One region of the Chryseobacterium sp. SIMBA_029 genome, then DNA from elsewhere that is predicted to be linked to it. Evidence: riboswitches for the same ligand, from Rfam matches in the RefSeq annotation. Region 1 holds a riboswitch; each other region holds the start of a gene.
What was found. Region 1 has a riboswitch for cobalamin ahead of SB679_RS04850 (TonB-dependent receptor). Riboswitches for the same ligand answer to the same signal wherever they lie in the genome.
Positions count from the first base shown of each region.

Region 1 (2,207 bases):
TAAAAACCTGAGTTTAGGAGGAGAAGTGATGCTGCCTGCCTATTCCAATCTGGCAGGAGGCGATATTGAAGCAAAATCCAGATTTAGCCTGTTTATCAATGTGGGAATTTGACGTGAAATGATGTAGATTTAAGATTAAAAAATTAAGGTGGTTTAAATTTTATGACCACAGATTTTACACATTTCACAGATGATTATGTTTTAGCTCGCGCAGATGGCTCTAATTAAGCAGATTATTTTCTGTATGATGAATAAAAATATGATTTTTTACACTTAGCTGAACTTAGTATACGTAATCATTTAACCTTAAAAAGCTAAAATGTTTAAAAAGCTTTTATGGCATTGTGGGTAAAATTAAAAGTGTAAACAAGCTGGAGTACAAACCTTATAGATTTCAAGAATCTGTAAGGTTTTTTTATAGAAAATTTTTAGATAAAAACGACACTTTAAGTTTTTAATAGGAGACAGATTATCTTGGGATTTGTATTTATCCTATTGAAAATTAATTTATTAAGCCTTTTATTGGATATCTTAATAATTTTCTATCTTTGCCGGAATCTGGTGCGCCATAAAAAGCGCTTAAAAGGGAATCCGGTGAAAATCCGGAACAGACCCGCTGCTGTAAGCTCCAAACCAAAGTTTTTGAAGAATATATCCACTGTTGTAAAATGGGAAGGATTTCAAAAATGGAGTAAGTCAGAAGACCTGCCGGACAATTAACGTTTGACGCTTTCGTGGAATAAAGCTTAGGACATCATTGATTTTGTGCAGTTTAAAGCTGTGCTTTGTCATGGTTTTCCCATATCCATTAGCGTTATCATTATTCAAGTGAGCTAATGGTAATACAATATAGTACTTCTCAATTTTACAGATCAGTTACTGCAATTCTTGTGATAACAGGGCAGTTTTTATTTTCCCAGTCGAAGGACAGCCTCAGGGAAAAAGAAATTCTTCAGATCGATCTCTATAAAAAAAATCTTAAAGAAATCCTTCCTGCACAAACGTTGTCAGGAGAGCAATTAGAAAGGCTTAACAGTCATTCGGTGGCAGATGCCCTGCGGTATTTTTCCGGTGTCCAGATTAAAGACTATGGCGGAATAGGAGGGTTGAAGACGATTAACATCCGAAGTATGGGAAGCCAGCACGTCGGTGTTTTTTATGATGGAATCCAATTGGGGAATGCCCAGAACGGCTTAGTAGATTTAGGACGGTTTTCTTTAGATGATCTTGAAGAAATTTCGCTGTACAACGGACAGAAAAGTGAAATTTTCCAGCCGGCCAAAGATTTTGGTTCTTCAGGATCTATTTACCTGCAGCCTAAAACACCAAGTTTTAAAAACGGAAGAAAAACCAATCTGACGATCAGGGTAAAAAATAGCTCCATCGACTTATTCAATCCGTCGATTCGGGTGGAGCAGAAGATTTCTGATAAAGTATCGGCCAGTTTCAGTTCAGAATTTATGCAGAGTGACGGGATCTATAAATTCCGGTATACCAGGAAATATCCTGACGGTGAGATCGCCAATGATACTATTGCGAAAAGATACGATTCGGATATCCGGGCAAAGCGTTTTGAAACCAGTTTTAACGGAACAATGAATAACGGAAGCTGGAATGTAAGAGGATATGGCTATATATCAAACCGCGGAATCCCCGGGGCTATTGTCAATAACCGTTTCGGGGCAAGGGGACAACGCCTGATAGATGAAAATTATTTTGTGCAGGGTAATTTCAGGAAAAAAATATTCCCAAAACTGGAAACCCAGTTCAAAGCAAAATTTGCTTACGACTATACTCATTTTGTCGATACGCTTTCTTCCATAAAAATAAACAATCAATATATTCAGAAGGAAGTGTATTTGTCTTCTTCCAGTCTGTATACGATCAATCCTAACTGGGAGGTAAGTGCAAGCGCAGATTTCCAGTATAATATGCTGGACTCGGATCTCAAATTATTCTCTTACCCTACAAGGTACACTTCACTGGTAGCTTTTGCCACCACCTATCACTGGAACAGACTTAAATTTTTGGGAAGCTTATTAGGAACTTTTGTTCACGAAGAAGTAGAGCTCAACACCAAATCTCCGGATAAAGCTGAATGGACACCGGCTGCATTTTTAAGCTATCAGCCTTTCGATGGTAAAGATTTTATTGTAAGAGCTTTTTATAAACGTATTTTCAGGATGCCAACGTTCAACGATCTGTAT
Region 1 covers NZ_JAWRXA010000002.1:365,182-367,388, forward strand. Annotated here, with positions in the region: gene SB679_RS04845 (transporter) at 1-112, shown strand, start outside; cobalamin riboswitch at 543-728, shown strand; gene SB679_RS04850 (TonB-dependent receptor) at 837-2,207, shown strand, end outside.

Region 2 (2,207 bases), on a different contig from region 1:
TCAGGAGGTGCACAAGGGGTGGCTTCTGATATGGAAATCAACTTAAGAGAGATGCTGAAGCTGAAAAAAGAATTGTATGATATCATCGCTGAACATTCAGGACAAACTTATGAATGGGTAGAGAAAGCATCAGACAGAGATTACTGGATGACTTCTGAAGAAGCAAAAAGCTTCGGAATGGTAGATGAGGTTTTACAAAGATCTGTTGAAAAGAAATAATTTTCTGCAATGAAAATAAGAAAGCGCACCAGACGGTGCGCTTTTTTTATGGAATATTTTTCAATAAAGATGGTGATGTTTATTGTTTAATCAGCTTCTGAATGATCGTTTGATGATCTGTTTTAATTTCAACAAAATAAATTCCTTTCACTAATGATTGGATATTGATTTTTTTACCCAGAGAATTCAGCACTTTCTGGCCGGAAACTGAGTACATATTGACTTCTTTTATATTTTCGTTACTATCAAGCTGGATAAAATCTGTCGCTGGATTTGGATAGATCTTAAAATTATTTTTATGGACAGATGCAACTCCGAGTGTGCTGTTAGTAGCTTCACTTGGCGTAAATGGCAGTCTTTGTCCGAAACTTAATCCTAACCAATCATTATTGATGAGCTGTATTTGTGACAAATTGGTCTGCCCTCTCCAGCTTGAAAGGTTTTTACCTTTATACAATTTCCATGTTTGCTGTCCCGATGGAGTTCCGTTGAAATTATGTAATGACAATCCGGCAATCTGATTACCGCTTACCGTATAATTGAAATACGGAGCCTGGGTTTTGATCATTTCTAAGGCTTGGGCCGCATTCAGACTTCCGTTGTATTGAATCCCGAAAACAAAAGAATCGGCATTTCCGTTGGAACTATTGGTTCCAAAATCAATAACGACTAAGCTTTTATGGGTGCCTGTCCCGATCCAGTTGACAATCTGACTGGAACTGTACCACGCAGAATGGTAAGCCGCAACAGGAGTTGATGGATATGTATAGTCAGGCTCGAATCCATAAGATATTCCGTACCATTTTCCATTAACAAGCGGGTCATTGTTTACCCCATTATTAAGCACCATATTTTCTGAATCCGGGCCAGACCAAGTAGACCAATAATCATCCAGACTCGGAATATGGTGGTTATAAGTAAGGCTGTACAAAAAACCGGACGGAATGTTAGCCTCAATACCAGGTTCTGCCGCTGCAATGCCATTGATGAGGTCTTCCATCGTTAGATTAGCTTCATCAAAACGATATCCCCATGCGTAAGAAGCCGGAGTATTATTATCATTAAAATCAGCGATGAAATACGCTTTTTTGGAGCCGGTGCCTACCCAGAATTTAATATCACTTTCTGTGAATTGGGCGGATAAAAACTGCATACAGAGCAGTAAGAAAAAAAGATAGTTTTTCTTCATGATATAATTAAATTAAAGTTTTATTCCCGAAACTTGATCTTTGGATATCGTCACTACAAAAGAGATTTTTTGTAAATGTTATATCAAAATTAAACAGCATCTAAGGCAGGTCTCCTGGCTTGCATCTTATAGTACACCTTCCCGGATGAGGATCCAGTGGCATTTCATACTACAAGTGAAATAGCTTACAGTTGCGGGTACAGCTCAGGATTATTATTTTACCTGATTCCCTATTATTGAACCGATGTTCAACCTTAAACGAGCGCAAAGATATTATTTAATTATTTGAAGAATATTTTGTTAATAATGGGCATTAACCTTCAAAAATAGCTTGTAATTGAGCTTTTCCGAATGAATATTTTTTTATTCACTAAGCAAATGAAAAGATTAATGGATTTATAGAATTGACCAGTTTGATTTTTCTGTTGATCATGTATTCATATTACATATTGATTCTTAAAATACAATTATCATTGCATTCAAGATCTGTTTATATGCAATGTCTACTTTCGCTGCCATAAAAGTAACTATGAAAAAAATACTATTTTCTGTACTTATACTTGCTGCTGTGTCAGCTTGTAAAGACGATGATACGATGATCAGTCAGGATATCAATTATGCTAAGCTTCCTCAGGAATTTCCTTTTTCAAAACTGGCAACTATTGGAGGGGTTGATGTCAACAACGGCGGCTTTGGTTCCGGTGCGGCAGCCCATCCTACCAGAAAAGGAGAATTTTATGTGATTACAGACCGTGGTCCGAATACGGATTATCTAAACGGGAAAAAATTCCTCACTCCA
Region 2 covers NZ_JAWRXA010000008.1:124,895-127,101, reverse strand. Annotated here, with positions in the region: gene clpP (ATP-dependent Clp endopeptidase proteolytic subunit ClpP) at 1-219, shown strand, start outside; gene SB679_RS15655 (T9SS type A sorting domain-containing protein) at 299-1,408, opposite strand; cobalamin riboswitch at 1,495-1,680, opposite strand; gene SB679_RS15650 (esterase-like activity of phytase family protein) at 1,938-2,207, shown strand, end outside.
Region 2: it holds a riboswitch for cobalamin, as region 1 does, so the genes downstream of both, SB679_RS15655 (T9SS type A sorting domain-containing protein) here and SB679_RS04850 (TonB-dependent receptor) in region 1, are expected to answer to the same signal.

Region 3 (2,207 bases), on a different contig from region 1:
ATTCAAAACCACGATTAATGCTGATGAACTGGAAAGAATTTAATGGTTTACAACCTATTATATAAACAAAAAGCGCTGATGAATCAGCGCTTTTTTTATTGTTATTTTTTGATCCACTTTAATCGGGTAGAGTTGATAGACTAATACGATTAATAATAAAATATCCTATTTACAAGTTAAGAATATCAATTATTATCAGAAATTTTATTATTCTTCTAGATTTCAGATCAGCTTTTCAGATATGGCATTATAATTATGATTTAGATACTTACCGAAAAGCATTTAATTTATATATTTGAAGAGTCAAAAATTTTTCATGATGATTTCTGTAAACAAAGTATTCTGCCTATCTATTTTCAGTGTTTTTTCTTTGGCTTCTGTCAAAGGTCAGCAAAAAGTTCCTTTTGGAGTAGTAAAAGCTGAAGAAGGATATGCCAACGTACGTGTTCATAAAGATAACTACAGAAAGATTGTAGACAAGATCCGTATGCGTAAAGGGGATGTTTTTGTATATGTAAAACCGGCCCCGGGAGAAACGGAATGGATATGGATCAAATATCCTGAAAAACAGGATGCCGACAAACCTTTTGTACGGTATGAAGATCTTGACAAAGAAGGTATGGTGAATAAAGAACGTATTGCTTTTATAGACCAGCTGCCTCAATACACTCCTTCCAAATCCAAAAACGGAAGATCACTCATTTTTGTAGATAACAGCAATCCGAAAATACCGGCCGCCCAAAGAAGTAAAGTGGTTATCGATGTCTATCCTTCGAATGCCGGCTACCGTAAACAGGAGAAAGATGCCAACGGAAATATTCTTACGATCGATAAAATAAAGCCATGGGGAATCAGTAATGAACTGCCTGAAGGAATGACTGAGATCAAATCAATCAGAGTTCAGCAGCCGGGCAGAGGTTCTGTTTTTGTAAGGGAAGCGATCAAAAATATGTTTATGCCAACCATGGATTTCAATAATGTCGGAGTAACTGCACTGGACAACGACCATATCTTCCTATACATGATTAATGGAACCGGAGAAAACAGGTATACTTCACTTTGGACCATCAAAGAAGGAAGGGTCATCAGCCAGATTATTTATAAAAGTCCGGAATAATACTTCGTTATATTCTTATTATTCTTATTTTTGCCACTGAAAAGCATCATGCTTATTCATCATAGAAATGGGTTCTGCTTAACCGCTGATTAAAAGGGAACTGTGTGAAAATCACGGACTGTCGCGCAACTGTAAGTAACTAAAGTCTTGATCAAAAAATCCACTGTGCAAGCCATGGGAAGGAGATCAGGATGTTACAAGTCAGGAGACCTGCCTCTTTCGTTATACAAGAAACTTTCGCGGTTTGAAGTTTATTGGTCTGATGGATGGTTCAGGGATTTTATTATTCCTGTCTATATTCTGTTTGTCCCAATACTGCTCATTCCGCATTAATTAATAATGAATATGACTACAGAAGAAAGAATTGAAGCATCCGAAACCAGAATTTTTAAAGCGGTTTTCCCTAACACTACGAATCATTACGATACCCTTTTTGGAGGTACTGCCATGCAGCTGATGGATGAAGTAGCTTTCATCACCGCAACCCGTTTCGCAAGAAAAAGAGTGGTAACGGTAAGCAGCGATAAAATAGATTTTAAAAAACCTATTCCTGCAGGAACTATTGTGGAACTGATCGGAAAGGTTTCCCACGTAGGAAAAACGAGTATGAAAGTAAATGTTGAAATCTACACCGAACAGATGTACTCTTATGAAAGAGAAAAGGCCATTGTAGGAGATTTTACTTTTGTGGCAATTGATGAATTTAAAAAACCTATTCAAATCTTGTAAGGATTTATTTAACAATACTTTACAATCCTTTAGTCACTGTAAAATACTATATAAACCTGTATGAAAGTGCACTCTAAAAAAATTCTAAGTATTGAATCAGTTTCGGCGGCCTTTGGCCGCCGAAACTGATTCATAGAATAAAAAATTCGTATAATTATTTCAATACCTTTTCAGTATCCAAGCTTTTGATCAACAATAACTGAAAAGCCTCTCCCATTTCATCAGAAGCTCTGGTAATGGCATTTTCAAGCATATTTCGGATCTGATTTTCGGTTACTTTAGCTTCGGTCCAGCTTTTCCCGGAAGTATGGGAATTCAGGATAAAAGGCATAATTCGGTCTATGGCACAGGCAAAAATAGC
Region 3 covers NZ_JAWRXA010000005.1:366,258-368,464, forward strand. Annotated here, with positions in the region: gene SB679_RS11600 (endonuclease MutS2) at 1-43, shown strand, start outside; gene SB679_RS11605 (hypothetical protein) at 317-1,117, shown strand; cobalamin riboswitch at 1,170-1,350, shown strand; gene SB679_RS11610 (acyl-CoA thioesterase) at 1,463-1,846, shown strand; gene SB679_RS11615 (HD domain-containing protein) at 2,001-2,207, opposite strand, start outside.
Region 3: it holds a riboswitch for cobalamin, as region 1 does, so the genes downstream of both, SB679_RS11610 (acyl-CoA thioesterase) here and SB679_RS04850 (TonB-dependent receptor) in region 1, are expected to answer to the same signal.

Region 4 (2,207 bases), on a different contig from region 1:
TATAAATAGTTCCAAATTTAGTTATTAAAAAAAATAGCACCCAAAAAGTGAGTATTGCTTTTATATCCTATATCGTAACCCCATGATTATTCTTCACTTCAGCCATCACAAAGGTACTGTGGGTACTTCCGATGGAATCTACGGAACCCAATTTATTAAATACGAAATCCTGGTAATGCTTCATATCCCTTACCTGAACTTTAAGCAGAAAATCAAAATCTCCTGAAATATTATAACATTCCGCCACTTCTTCGATCTGCACAATATCTTTCACAAATTTATTCCCTACAGACCGATCATGAATCTTTAATTTAACCTGACAGAAAACAGTAAAGCCCCGATTGAGCTTTTCGGCTTCCAAAACAGCTGCATAATGCTTGATGTATCCTTCCTGTTCCAGTCTTTTTACCCTTTCAAAAACAGGCGATGGTGAGAGGTTAATTTCTTTAGCCAGCTCTTTCACGGTCAGTTTTGCATTCTTTTGCAGGATTCTCAGCAGCTGAAGATCCTTTTCGTCAAGTCTTTCCACAGGATAATATTCTTTTTACAATTGATTTTTTCAAATTTACAGAATATTTATCTTTAAAAATAAATGATAACAACGTTTTATGCTTAATTTTTGATATTAAACCAACTAATTAACTCAATTCAATACCTTTATCCCATAATTTGTTCTTTAACATACTTCATCAAACGGAAAAGGTTTTACGTAGCGTAAATGAATAGGGAATCGTGTGAAAATCACGAGCTGTCGCGCAACTGTAAGTAACCCACCAAAGGTTTTTGTCCACAAGTATCCACTGCCAAAAGCGGGAAGGACGACAAAAACTGTTACCAGCCAGGAGACCTGCCTGTTCCGGATTGACAATGCTTTCGCGGTTTGAAGCTTTGGGTCATACAGATGATACTTTTTGAACGTATTGGGTCAGTTTTAAAATTAGAGAAATCGGAAGTTTAAAACTCTCCTGATCTATTTCATTATGTATGAATGGGATAATTACGTCCTTATGGTATCTACTCTATTCCTGAAAATTCTTTCTTTGATAGCATTGCGAAGCATTCTAAAGGAACTTTTAAAATAATGATTTACTAATTAAAAGTTTAAAAGAAAATGCAAACACACATTCTAGGCTATCCGCGTATTGGTAGCCACAGAGAACTTAAAAAAGCATGCGAGCAGTATTGGTCAGGCAAAACCACATTAACCGATCTGTTGGAAACGGGTAAAAACCTTCGTCTTCAGCATTGGAAAATCCAGCAGGAAGAAGGTATCGATCTTATTCCATCCAATGATTTTTCTTATTATGATCAGGTGCTGGATATGACTTTAACCGTTGGAAATATTCCCGAGCGCTATCAGGAAATGAGTTCCAAAGAATCCCATACCGAACTGGATCTGTATTTTGCTATGGCCAGAGGACATCAAAAAGACGGTTTGGATATTACCGCTATGGAAATGACAAAATGGTTTGATACCAATTACCATTATATCGTCCCTGAGTTCAGGAAAGACCAAAAATTTAACCTTTTTTCCACTAAAATAATTGAAGAATTTACAGAAGCAAAACAGGCAGGTATCAATACCAAACCGGTACTTATCGGACCTGTAACTTATTTATTACTGGGTAAAGAAAAAGAAAATGGTTTTGATAAATTGGATCTTGCGCAGCATCTTTTACCGGTTTATTTGGAAATTCTTAAACAACTTGAACATCAGGGAGCTGAATACATCCAGCTGGACGAGCCGTTTTTAGCCTTAGACCTCAATGACAAAGCAAAAGAAACTTACCAATGGGTATACAGTGAAATCAAAAGACAGTTTCCTAATATTAAATTCATTATAGCCACTTATTTTGACGGATTAAAAGACAACCTTAGTCTGGCAGCAGCTTTACCTGTTGATGTTTTACATATTGATCTGGTACGCGCTCCGGAACAGCTGGACGAGGTTTTATCTGCCATTCCGGATTCATTAAGTCTTTCTTTAGGCCTTGTGGATGGAAGAAATATCTGGAAAAATAATTTTGATCAATCTCTGGCTTTTATTCATAAAGCAGTAGCAGCATTGGGTACGAAAAGAGTTTTTATAGCCTCTTCATGCTCATTGCTTCACGCTCCTTTTGATCTTGACCTGGAAAAAAATGAAGATACCTTATCACCAGAAATCAAACAGTGGTTGGCTTTTGCCAAACAGAAAGTTCAGGAGA
Region 4 covers NZ_JAWRXA010000001.1:53,356-55,562, reverse strand. Annotated here, with positions in the region: gene SB679_RS00220 (hypothetical protein) at 1-9, shown strand, start outside; gene SB679_RS00215 (Lrp/AsnC family transcriptional regulator) at 68-529, opposite strand; cobalamin riboswitch at 684-870, shown strand; gene metE (5-methyltetrahydropteroyltriglutamate--homocysteine S-methyltransferase) at 1,112-2,207, shown strand, end outside.
Region 4: it holds a riboswitch for cobalamin, as region 1 does, so the genes downstream of both, metE (5-methyltetrahydropteroyltriglutamate--homocysteine S-methyltransferase) here and SB679_RS04850 (TonB-dependent receptor) in region 1, are expected to answer to the same signal.